DNA from 2 places in the Pseudomonas sp. StFLB209 genome. Region 1 is predicted to be linked to the other one. Evidence: predicted binding sites of a transcription regulator. Region 1 holds the regulator's gene; the other holds the start of a gene.
What was found. Region 1 encodes sigma-54, which starts transcription at its own class of promoters, with help from an activator protein. Its sites were predicted from a motif close to ANTGGCATNNANNTTGCTNT; they were not measured.

Region 2: the regulator sigma-54 is predicted to act here: its motif matches at 4,846-4,865, upstream of PSCI_RS19570 (CmpA/NrtA family ABC transporter substrate-binding protein).

The regions. Positions count from the first base shown of each region.
Region 1 covers NZ_AP014637.1:3,188,128-3,194,076, forward strand. Annotated here, with positions in the region: gene PSCI_RS14180 (superoxide dismutase) at 1-574, shown strand, start outside; gene PSCI_RS14185 (HPr family phosphocarrier protein) at 854-1,126, opposite strand; gene rapZ (RNase adapter RapZ) at 1,142-1,999, opposite strand; gene ptsN (PTS IIA-like nitrogen regulatory protein PtsN) at 2,002-2,466, opposite strand; gene hpf (ribosome hibernation-promoting factor, HPF/YfiA family) at 2,479-2,787, opposite strand; gene PSCI_RS14205 (RNA polymerase factor sigma-54) at 2,902-4,395, opposite strand; gene lptB (LPS export ABC transporter ATP-binding protein) at 4,741-5,466, opposite strand; gene lptA (lipopolysaccharide transport periplasmic protein LptA) at 5,467-5,949, opposite strand, start outside.
Region 2 covers NZ_AP014637.1:4,358,510-4,364,458, forward strand. Annotated here, with positions in the region: gene PSCI_RS19550 (bifunctional protein-serine/threonine kinase/phosphatase) at 1-1,187, opposite strand, end outside; gene PSCI_RS19555 (nitrate/nitrite transporter) at 1,196-2,407, opposite strand; gene PSCI_RS19560 (hypothetical protein) at 2,376-2,606, opposite strand; gene PSCI_RS19565 (ANTAR domain-containing response regulator) at 2,974-3,549, opposite strand; gene PSCI_RS19570 (CmpA/NrtA family ABC transporter substrate-binding protein) at 3,563-4,774, opposite strand; gene PSCI_RS19575 (quinone-dependent dihydroorotate dehydrogenase) at 4,953-5,949, shown strand, end outside.

The DNA.
Region 1 (5,949 bases):
ACCGCACGTCGATGCGCAAACCATGGAAATCCACCACACCAAACACCATCAGACCTACATCAACAACATCAACGCGGCCCTGGAGCAGCCTGAATACGCCCAGTACAAAGAACTGAGCGTCGAGGACCTGGTGCGCAAGATCGCCAGTCTGCCAGAGGCTCTGCGCCCGGTGGTCAAGAACCATGGCGGTGGCCACGCCAACCACTCGCTGTTCTGGACCGTGATGAGTCCTGAAGGTGATCGCGAGCCCAAAGGCGAGCTGGCCAGTGCCATCGATGCGCAACTGGGCGGCTTTGCAGCGTTCAAAGAGGCTTTCACCAAGGCTGCTACTGTCCAGTTCGGCAGTGGCTGGGCGTGGCTGAGCGTTACCCCGGAGAAAAAGCTGGTGGTCGAGCACAGCGGCAACCAGGACAGCCCGTTGATGCACGGCAATACGCCGATTCTTGGCCTGGATGTCTGGGAGCACGCTTACTACCTGAAGTATCAGAACAAGCGGCCGGAGTACATCGCTGCCTTCTACAACGTCATCAACTGGGCTGAAGTGGCGCGCCGTTACGCTGCTGCGCTGGCCTGATCAACCCTTTGAGTCCTCAAGGCACGTCATGAGTCTGGAAATGTCGGTTACCAATCGTGTTCGCCTGTTTCGTCTGGCCTTCGGAAGCCTGCTGCTTCTGGGAGGGATTGCCTTGCTGACAGTCCAGGCACTGGACTGGGTGACACGTCTGTCCCTGGCATAAAGCCTCAGGCGCCCTGTGCCAGGACAGGGTGGCTGTGGTGGTGGCGGTCTTGCAGACAATAAAAACGGGGCGCTTATGGCGCCCCGTTTTTGTGTCCGGCTTTGTCATGCGGCAGATTATTCGCCTTCATCAAAATAATTGTTGATCAGCGCTACCAGCCCTTCGAGTGCCTGATCTTCCTGCTCGCCCTCGGTGAGCAGGTGAATTTCGGTGCCCTTGCCGGCGGCCAGCATCATGACGGCCATGATGCTCTTGCCGTCGACCATGCTCTCTGGGGTGCGGCCAACCCGGATCTGGCAGGGGAACTTGCCGGCGACGCCGACGAACTTGGCAGCAGCGCGGGCATGCAGGCCCAGTTTGTTGATAATGGTGATTTGACGAGCGGGCATCGCTGTGGAAGTCCTTCAACTGAGGTCGCGGTGACGAACCTGAACGTTCTTGAGTGATTGTTGCAGGACCTGGCCCAGGCGTTCGGTCAGATAGACCGAACGGTGATGCCCGCCGGTGCAGCCGATGGCGACGGTCACGTAGGAGCGGTTACTGGCGGCAAACCGCGGCAGCCACTTGTTGAGATGGGCGAAGATGTCCTGAAACATTTCTTCCACATCGGGCTGGGCCGCGAGGTATTCGGCTACCACCGGATCAAGCCCCGAATGCTCGCGTAGCTCCGGCTTCCAGTAGGGGTTGGGCAGGCAGCGCACGTCGAACACCAGATCGGCGTCCACCGGCATGCCACGCTTGAAGCCGAACGACTCGATCAGGAAAGCCGTACCGGGCTCGGGCTTGTTCAGCAGGCGCAGCTTGATGGTGTCACGCAACTGATAGAGGTTCAGGTGTGTGGTGTTGATCTTCAGGTCGGCCAGATCAATGATCGGCCCCAGCAGTACGCTTTCGTCACGTATGGCTTCGGCCAGCGAGCGCTGCGAGTTGCTCAGCGGATGGCGTCGCCGGGTTTCCGAGAAACGTTTGAGCAGGGTAGCGTCGTCGGCGTCCAGATACAGCACATCACAGTGGATGTGCCGAGCGCGTACCTCATCGAGGATCTGCGGGAAGCGGGTGAGGTGGCTGGGCATGTTGCGTGCGTCGATGGACACAGCCAGCAGCGGCTCGCTTTGTTCGGTATTGAGCAACGCGCGTTCGGCCAGTTCAGGCAGCAAGCCTGCCGGCAGATTGTCGACGCAGTAGAAACCGTTGTCTTCGAGCATGTCGAGCGCGGTGCTCTTGCCCGAACCGGAGCGGCCACTGACGATGATCATGCGCATGCTCACCGGCCTTTCAGTTCATCCAGCACGGCGTGATGAAGCGCCTCACCGCTGTGTGCCGCGCGCAGGCGCTCACGCACTTCGGCGCGGTCGAGCATGCTGGCGATCTGGCGTAACAGCTCCAGATGTTCATCGGTGGCAGCTTCGGGAACCAGCAACACGAACAGCAGATCGACCGGTGCGCCATCGATGGCGTCAAAATCAACCGGTGCTTCCAGGTGCAGGACAGCGCTCACCGGCGCGCTGCAGGCGGCGAGGCGGCAGTGAGGAATGGCAATGCCGTTGCCAAAGCCGGTCGATCCGAGCTTTTCGCGGGCGACCAGACTCTCGAATACGGTTTGAGTATCCAGCGTAGGTACTTCGCGGCCAATCAGGTTGGCAATCTGTTCGAGTACGCGTTTTTTACTGCCCCCCGGCACGTTAACCTGGGAACGGCCGGGGGTCAGGATGTCTTCAAGTCGGATCATGGATTGGGTGTGTTAGCGAGCGGTCGCACCTTTGAGGATGCTTTGCTGCTTTTCCTTATGCTTGAGCAATTGTCTGTCGAGCTTGTCGGTGAGCAGGTCGATGGCGGCATACATGTCGTCATGCTCGGCGTTGGCCACGACCTCACCGCCATGGATGTGCATGGTGGCTTCGATTTTCTGTTTCAGTTTCTCGACGGTCATGGTGACCTGGACATTGGTGATCTTGTCGAAATGTCCTTCGAGTTTTTTGAGTTTGAGCTCCACATATTCGCGCAGGGGCTTGGTCACTTCCAGTTGATGTCCACTGATATTGACTTGCATACAGCTTTCTCCTTTGCCTGTGCATAAAGGGGCAGGTCGACTACCTGCCTCTGGAACGCTGTGGCGCTCACCCGGCATCGACCCCAAACGAGGTCGTGCCCGGTAGCCGGTCAGTCACATCAGCCGCTTGCGTTCGCTCGATGGCGCAATGCCCAGCGATTCGCGGTACTTGGCGACGGTGCGACGGGCGACCTGAATGCCTTGTGCTTCCAGTAAACCAGCGATCTTGCTATCACTCAATGGCTTTTTCTGATTTTCCGCAGCAACCAGTTTCTTGATGATTGCGCGGATGGCTGTGGAGGAGCATTCACCGCCTTCGGAAGTGCTGACATGGCTGGAGAAGAAGTACTTCAACTCGTAGATGCCACGCGGGGTATGCATGAATTTCTGGGTGGTGACCCGGGAAATGGTCGACTCGTGCATGCCAACCGCTTCGGCAATATCGTGCAGCACCAACGGCTTCATGGCCTCATCGCCGTATTCGAGAAAGCCGCGCTGGTGCTCGACGATCTGGGTGGCCACCTTCATCAGGGTCTCGTTGCGGCTTTGCAGGCTCTTGATGAACCAGCGTGCTTCCTGCAACTGGTTACGCATGAAGGTGTTGTCGGCGCTGGTATCGGCACGGCGCACGAAGCCGGCATATTGCGGGTTGACGCGCAGGCGCGGCACCGCTTCCTGGTTCAGCTCCACCAGCCAGCGGTCGGTGTCCTTGCGCACGATGACGTCCGGCACCACATATTCCGGCTCGCTGGATTCGATTTGCGAACCCGGGCGCGGATTGAGGCTTTGCACCAGCTCGATGACCTGGCGCAGTTCATCTTCCTTGAGTTTCATGCGCCGCATCAGTTGCGAGTAGTCGCGGCTGCCCAACAAGTCGATGTAGTCGCTGACCAAGCGCTGCGCTTCAGCCAGCCAAGGGCTCTTGGCCGGGAGCTGGCGCAATTGCAGGAGCAGGCATTCGCTGAGGGTGCGCGCACCGACACCGGCCGGTTCGAACTGCTGGATGCGGTGCAGGACGGCTTCGATCTCGTCGAGTTCGATGTCCAGTTCAGGATCGAAGGCTTCCAGAAGTTCTTCCAGAGGCTCTTCCAGGTAACCCTGGCCATTGATGCAGTCGATCAGGGTGACGGCGATCAGGCGATCGGTGTCGGACATCGGCGCGACATTGAGCTGCCACAGCAGGTGGCTCTGCAGGCTTTCACCGGCCGATGTGCGGGTGGTGAAGTCCCACTCGTCATCGTCGCTGCCGGGCAGGCTGCTGGCGCTGGTCTGGTAGATGTCTTCCCACGCCGTGTCGACCGGCAGCTCATTGGGAATACGCTCGCTCCAGTCGCCTTCTTCAAGGTTGTCCACGGTCGTGGCGGTTTCCTGGAAGCTTGGTTCCGGCTGTTCGCTGGCCGGCTTGTTTTCGATATTGTCCGCCATCGGGTCGGAATTATCGAAGTCGTCGCCTTCTTCCTGGCGCTCCAGCATGGGGTTGGATTCCAGCGCTTCCTGGATTTCCTGCTGCAGGTCCAGAGTCGATAGCTGAAGCAAGCGGATAGCCTGTTGCAGCTGCGGTGTCATCGTCAGCTGCTGGCCCATTCTCAAGACTAGCGATGGTTTCATGGCAGTTGCTCAACACCTTCATTCGCCGGCGCGGGGAGCGCCATCCACTACAGGGCATCGATAGCTGTCGTGGGAAAGTGTCGGCAGGTTGCCAGCCTCGGATGCAGTCATCGGACCTGGAGAGCGGGCTCGAAAACACGCATTTACCCGTAGCTGATTGGCTTGGGAAAAACCGTGACTTTCGAGTGCTTTCGTCTTGCCTTGGCTGCGCTCGCTACGCTTTCTCACGGCCTCTGATCGATGCCGCCTTTATTAAGCAAGTTATATGCCTGAATTCTAAAGACTTGCCTAGAGCATCAGGACAAATAATCTGTTGTCAACAGCCAGTGTGTAACCAAGGGAGGTCTACAAACGGAACTCGTGGCCCAGGTACACCTCTTTCACCAGCTGGTTGGCCAGGATGGTTTCTGCATCGCCTTCGGCAATCAACTGGCCGTCGTTGACGATGTAGGCGGTCTCGCAGATGTCCAGGGTCTCGCGCACGTTGTGATCGGTGATCAGTACGCCGATGCCCTTGGCCTTGAGGTGGTGAATGATCTGCTTGATATCACCCACGGAAATCGGGTCTACCCCGGCGAAAGGCTCGTCGAGCAGGATGAACTTGGGGGCCGTGGCCAGCGCGCGGGCGATCTCTACGCGGCGACGCTCGCCGCCGGAGAGGCTCATGCCGAGGCTATCGCGGATATGGGTGATATGGAATTCCTGCAGCAGGCTTTCCAGTTCGGCGCGGCGTGCGGCGGCGTCCAGTTCCTTGCGGGTTTCCAGGATCGCCATGATGTTGTCGGCCACGGTCAGCTTGCGGAAGATCGAGGCTTCCTGTGGCAGATAACCGATGCCGGCGCGTGCGCGACCATGCATGGGTTGGTGGCTGACATCGAGGTCATCGATCAGCACTCGCCCCTGATCGGCCTGGACCAGGCCGACGATCATGTAGAAGCAGGTGGTCTTGCCGGCGCCGTTAGGGCCCAGCAGGCCGACGATCTGTCCGCTGTCAATGGACAGGCTGACATCGCGTACGACCTGGCGGCTCTTGTAGCTCTTGGCCAGATGCTGGGCTTTAAGCGTCGCCATTTACTGGGCCTTCTGCTGCTGTTCGGGTTTCTTTTTCGGCTGGATGACCATGTCGATGCGCGGACGTGGCGCAGTGACCTGGCTGCCGGTAGCGCGGCCGGCACTGACCACCTGGCGCACAGTGTCATAGACGATCTTCTCGCCTTCTGACGTGTTGCCGTCGTTGATGACCTTGGCCTTGTCGATCAGCACGATGCGATCCTGTGCTGCGTAGTACTGGATGGTCACTGCATAGGCCTGGACGATGGGTTTGTCCACCGAAGGCTTCTGCTCGTAGTAGGCCAGGTTGCCGACCGAGGTGAACACGTCGACTTCACCCTGGGCGTTACGGGTGATGGTCACGGTGTTGCCGGTGATCTTCATCGAGCCCTGGGTGATGATGACATTGCCCTTGTAGGTGGCGATGCCTTTTTTGTCGTCCAGCTGCGCGTCATCGGACTGAATGTGGATCGGCTGATCACGGTCAGTTGGCAGGGACCAGGC
Region 2 (5,949 bases), 1.2 Mb from region 1:
TCCAGCAGCCGCAACTCACCGTCATCATCGAGCAGCAGATTGTCCGGCTTGATATCCCGATGAATAATGTTGCGCCGGTGCAACAACCCGCTGGCGCGCAACAGCCGTAGCGCCAGATCCTGCCACTGGCCCAAGGGCAGCGGGCCGGTCACGCTGAACAACTGCGCAAGCGTGCGCCCCGGATAACGGCGCATCAGGTAGTACAAATGCTGGCGCTGCGGTAATGGTGCCACTTCCGGGAAATGCCGGCCGGCCACCCGCCGCAGGAACCACTCCTCCAGCAGCAGCGCCTGACCGGCACCGTCTTCGTCTGCACGGCTGGCGGGCAGCGTCTTGAGCAACCAGGGCTGACCGTTTTCATCCAGCACCTGATAAAGCAGCGACTGCTGCGAACGGGCCAGGAGCCTGTCGACCTGCCAGCCCTCGAACGACTGACCAGGCTTGAGCTGCGGCGGCAGCGGCCATTGCTGCAACTGGCGCAAGGTGTCGCCAAGGTCGTCATGGCCCAGGCTGTCGACTTGAATCAGCAAGGCGCTGGCATTGTCCTGGCTGCCGGCCAGATGGGCACTGTTGACCAGCGCGGTGACGCACGCCTGCAATGGCTCCTGATCGGCCAGGATCGAACGGATTCCGTTGTCGCCCAGGGTCGCCCACACGCCATCGCTGACCAGTAACAGGCGCTCGCCCTCGCGCAGTTCGCCTTCCAGATAATCCATCACCAGGTACTGGTCCAGACCCAGTGCACGTTTGAGCACGTGGTTCATGTCCGGCTGTTCCCAGACATGCTCTTCGCTGATGCGTTGCAGCGTCCCCGCGTGCCAGCGATAGACCCGGCAGTCGCCGACGTGGGCCAGGGTAAAGCGCCGGCCGCGCAACACCAGCGCGCTCAGTGTGGTCAGCAGGCCATTGGCCAACAGCCAGCGGTTCTGCGCCAGCAGCAGACGGTCCAGCGATTGGGTGATGCCCCAGGTCTCCGGCGTTGAATAATAGTCCAGGGCCAGTGCCTGAAGCGTGGATTGAGCCGCCAGCGCACCATCGGCGCACTGGCTGACCCCGTCGGCCAAGGCAAACAAATGGCCCTTGCTGGCCGCCAGCGCCGGCACTGGCGTTACCAGGCGCAAAGCGTCCTGGTTTTCGCTGCGCGGGCCGCTGGCGCTGAACTGCGCACAACTCAATTGCAAGGGCATGGCGTGGCTTATACCCGCGCGGCTGTCACAGCGGCCGAACCCCAGGTGGTGCGCCAGCGGCGCTTGACATTGAGCAGACCAAACCAGGCCAGCACGGCAAGCCCGGCGAACAGCCACAGCCCCAGTTGGTATTCGCCGGTGTTCTGTTTGATGCTGCCAAGGCCGGCCGCCAGGAAGAAACCGCCGATCCCGCCGGCCATGCCGATCAGGCCGGTCATTACGCCGATTTCCTTGCGAAAGCGCTGCGGCACCAGTTGGAACACCGCGCCATTACCGGCGCCCAGGCCAAGCATGGCGGTAACGAACAGCGCCAGCGCCGCGACCGAACTGGGCAGGTTGAAGCCCACTGCCGCAATGCCGATCGCCGCGACCATGTACATCGCCGTCAGCGTGCGGATGCCACCGAAACGGTCGGCCAGCGCACCGCCCAATGGGCGCATCAGGCTGCCGCCGAACACGCAGGCGGCGGTGTAGTAGCCGGCGGTGATCGGGTCCAGGCCGTACTGGTCGTTGAAGTAGCCGGGCAGGGCGCTGGCCAGGCCGATGAAGCCGCCAAAGGTCACGCTGTAGAAGAACATGAACCACCAGCTGTCACGGTCGCCGAGGGCCTTGAAGTAGTCGGCCATCGACTTGGCTTTGGCGCGTTCCGGGGCGTTGCGGGCCATCAGGCTGAAGGCGATCAGGGTCAGCACCAGTGGAATCAGCGCCAGGCCGAACACGTTACCCCAGCCGAAACTGGCGGCCAGCACCGGCGCGATCAGCGCGGCCAGTACCGTGCCAGAGTTACCGGCACCGGCAATGCCCATGGCTTTGCCCTGATGCTGCGGCGGATACCATTGCGAGGCCAGCGGCAGCGCGACGGCAAACGATGCACCGGCCATGCCCAGGAACAGGCCCAGTAACAGCGCGTGCTCATAGGTATGAATGCCCAGTTGCCAGGCACACAACAGCGCGACGATCACGATCACCTGGCCGATGATCCCGGCGGTCTTGGGCGACAGTTGATCGGCCAGCATTCCCATTACGAAGCGCAGCACCGCACCCGCCAGAATCGGCGTGGCGACCATCAGGCCGCGTTGCTGGGTGGTCAGTTGCAGGTCAGTGGCGATCTGCACCGCCAGCGGGCCGAGCAGGTACCAGACCATGAAGCTCAGGTCGAAGTACAGAAAGGCTGCGAAAAGGGTCGGTTTATGTCCGGCCTTCCAGAAACTTGTATCCATTGCACACCTCATCATCTGCCAGAAGGAGTTCGTCGCTGGTCGTGGCCGCGACGTGGAAGTTGTCAGGGGTGAGTGCGCGATTAGCCGGCGGCTCACCCGGCCCCGTCACCGGGGCCTGAAGGGCACCTCTAAAAACTACCTGCGTTGCCATCGCGTTGTTGAAATCAGGCTGGAACGCCAGCCCGGTCAAAATGCTCATTTACAAACTGTAAAGTCGTGCGCGACTCCGACCGTTTCTCGCCTGATTTCGCCTAGCGCTGACTGCCTCGCCTACGTTTTTAAAGGCACCCTGAACGCAAAAGACGCCGCATCTCGGTTCGCTGCGTAGCGAAGGGAGAGGGCGACGTCTTTGTCGTATGTAAGGGGGCAACCGCCGTTGGCTACCTGCACAGAGGTATTAGCAAGACCTGGGCCAAATCCATGAGCGCCCGGTAGGGGCGACTTGAGCCGCGAATAACGCTGTCTGTGACCTTTATTCGCGGCTCAAGCCGCTCCTACGGATGCTTAAACGCTCCATTGCAGCGCGTCGGGCGGGTGGTATGGTGCATTTCGGGTCGTAACTGCTCTTAGCCCAGCATCTCGCTCATGGCGATGATCTGTTCGGCGACCTGAATCAGCTTTTGCTGGCGGCTCATGGCCTGACGGCGCATCAGGGTGTAGGCATCTTCTTCGTTGCAGTGCTTCATTTTCATCAGCAGACCCTTGGCCTGTTCGATGCGTTTGCGTTCGGCCATCTGCTGGTCGCGGGCCAGTAGCTGGGCGCGCAGTGCCTGGTCGCTTTCGAAGCGGGCCATGGCCACGTCGAGGATCGGTTGCAGGCGCGGGGCATCAATGCCCTCGACGATATAGGCACTGACCCCGGACTTGATCGCCTGACGCATGACGCCTGGGTCGTGTTCGTCGGTGAACATCACGATCGGCCTCGGCTGATCGCGGCTGACCAGCACCACTTGTTCCATGACGTCGCGGCCGGGGGATTCAGTGTCGATCAGAATCACGTCCGGGCGTAATGCGTCGACCCGCGCCGGCAGGTCGATGCTCAGGCCGGACTCATCGATCACTTCGAAACCGGCCTCACTCAGCGCGGCCTTGAGGCGGCCGACTTTTTTGGCTGTGTCATTGATCAGCAGGATACGCAACATGCTCGGCTGCCTCTCAGTAAGCGGCGACGGCAGGGCTGCCATCGACCCTGGCGTGGAGGGCAAAGCTGCGGGCATAAGCGGCCGGGTCGCTGCCGTCCCAGATCCGCCCGTCGATCAACTGGCTGCTGCGCATCTGCGTGTTCGGCACGGCAATGTCCAGCGCTTCGGCGGCCTGACGGTAGAGGTCAAGGCGGTGAACCTGGCGGGCGATGGCCAGGTAGTCGGGGTCCTCGCGCAGCAGGCCCCAGCGGCGGAACTGGGTCATGAACCACATGCCATCGGACAGCCAGGGGAAGGTCACCTGGCCATTACCGAACAGCTTCAGCGGGTGGCTGTCTTGCCAGCTGTTGCCCAGGCCATCTTCATAATGACCGAGCAAGCGCGGCTCGATGCAATCTACCGGGGTATCCAGGTAGTCAGCATCGCTGAGCAACTGCGCGGTGCTGCGGCGATTCTCGACGCTCTGCTCGATGAAGCGGCTGGCTTCCAGCACCGCCATGGTCAGGGCGCGAGCGGTGTTGGGGTTACGCTCGGCGAATTCCTGGGTGCAACCCAGCACTTTGCCGGGATGGTCGGGCCAGATTGACTGGCTGGTGGCCAGGGTGAAGCCCAACTGTTGTTTGATCGCGCTGGCGCCCCACGGCTCACCGACACAACAGCCGTCAATCCGCCCTGCCTTGAGGTGCTCGACCATCTGCGCCGGTGGCACCACCACACTGTCGACGTCTGCCAGTGGATGAATGCCTTGGCTTGCCAGCCAGTAATAAAGCCACATGGCATGGTTGCCGGTGGGGAAGGTTTGGGCGAAGGTCATGCGCGCGCCATTATGGTGCGCGCGTTGTTCCAGTGCTTCAGGACTGGTCACGCCAGCCTGCTGCAACGCGCTGGACAGGTTGATGCACTGGCCGTTCTGGTTCAGCCCCATCAGGATCGCCATGTCGGCACTCGCGCCGCCGCTGATCCCCAGTTGCATGGCATATACCAGGCCGTAAAGGCTGTGGGCGGCCTGCAACTGGCCGCTGAGCAACCGGTCGCGCAGGCTTGCCCAGGACGGTTGGCGGTGCAGGTTGAGGGTCAGCCCGTAAGGCTGGGCGAACCCTTGGGTCGCGGCCACGACCAGCGAAGCGCAGTCGGTCAGGGCCATGAAGCCTATGTCGATGCTGTTCATTTCCGGGGCATCGCTGCCCGCCACCCAGTCCAGGGCGTTGCTTGCTCGAGGGATCATCGGTCTTGCCTGCTCACACTTGCTTCCATCAAAAAAAGCCGCCGCCTTGCATGTGGCGTGATCCGAAGAGGGGTGCAAGGCATGTGCCAGCGCCCGGCGATGCGGATTTCTCGCCTGCCGGGCACTCTGACGGCTATAATCGCCGGCTGATTTCAGCCGCCTGTGAGCCCGCCCGCCCATGTACAACCTGGCCCGCCAGTTACTCTTCAAACTTTCTCCGGAAACCTCTCATGACCTGTCGCTGGACCTGATCGGTGCGGGTGGCCGGTTGGGCCTGAACGGCTTGCTGTGCAGGGCGCCTGCTCAGGCACCGGTGACGGTCATGGGCCTGAGCTTTGCCAACCCGGTCGGGCTGGCAGCAGGCCTTGACAAGAACGGTGCGGCCATCGACGGTTTTGCCCAGCTGGGTTTCGGCTTTGTCGAGATCGGCACCATCACCCCGCGGGCCCAGCCCGGCAACCCCAAGCCGCGTCTGTTCCGCCTGCCCGAGGCTGAAGGCATCATCAACCGCATGGGCTTCAACAACCTGGGCGTCGATCACCTGATCAACCGGGTCAAGGCCGCAAAATACCGTGGTGTGTTGGGTATCAATATCGGCAAGAACTTCGACACCCCGGTCGAGCGCGCGGTGGACGACTACCTGATCTGCCTCGACAAGGTCTACGACCATGCCAGCTATGTGACCGTCAACGTCAGTTCGCCCAACACCCCGGGCCTGCGCAGCCTGCAATTCGGTGATTCGCTCAAGCAGTTGCTCGAAGCCCTGCAGTTGCGTCAGCAAGCGCTGACCCAGCAATACGGCAAGCGCGTGCCACTGGCGATCAAGATCGCGCCGGACATCAGCGATGAAGAAACCGCGCTGGTCGCGGCGACCTTGCTCGAAACCGGGATGGACGCGGTCATTGCCACCAACACTACCCTGAGCCGTGAAGGTGTCGAAGGCCTGACGCATGCCGCTGAAGCCGGTGGCTTGTCAGGTGCACCGGTGCGCGACAAGAGCACCCATACGGTACGGATTCTGGCGGGGGAACTGGGCGGGCGTCTGCCGATCATCGCCGCTGGCGGTATCACCGAAGGCCGCCATGCGGCCGAGAAGATTCAGGCCGGGGCCAGCCTAGTGCAGATCTACTCTGGCTTTATCTACAAGGGACCTGCGTTGATTCGCGAGTCGGTGG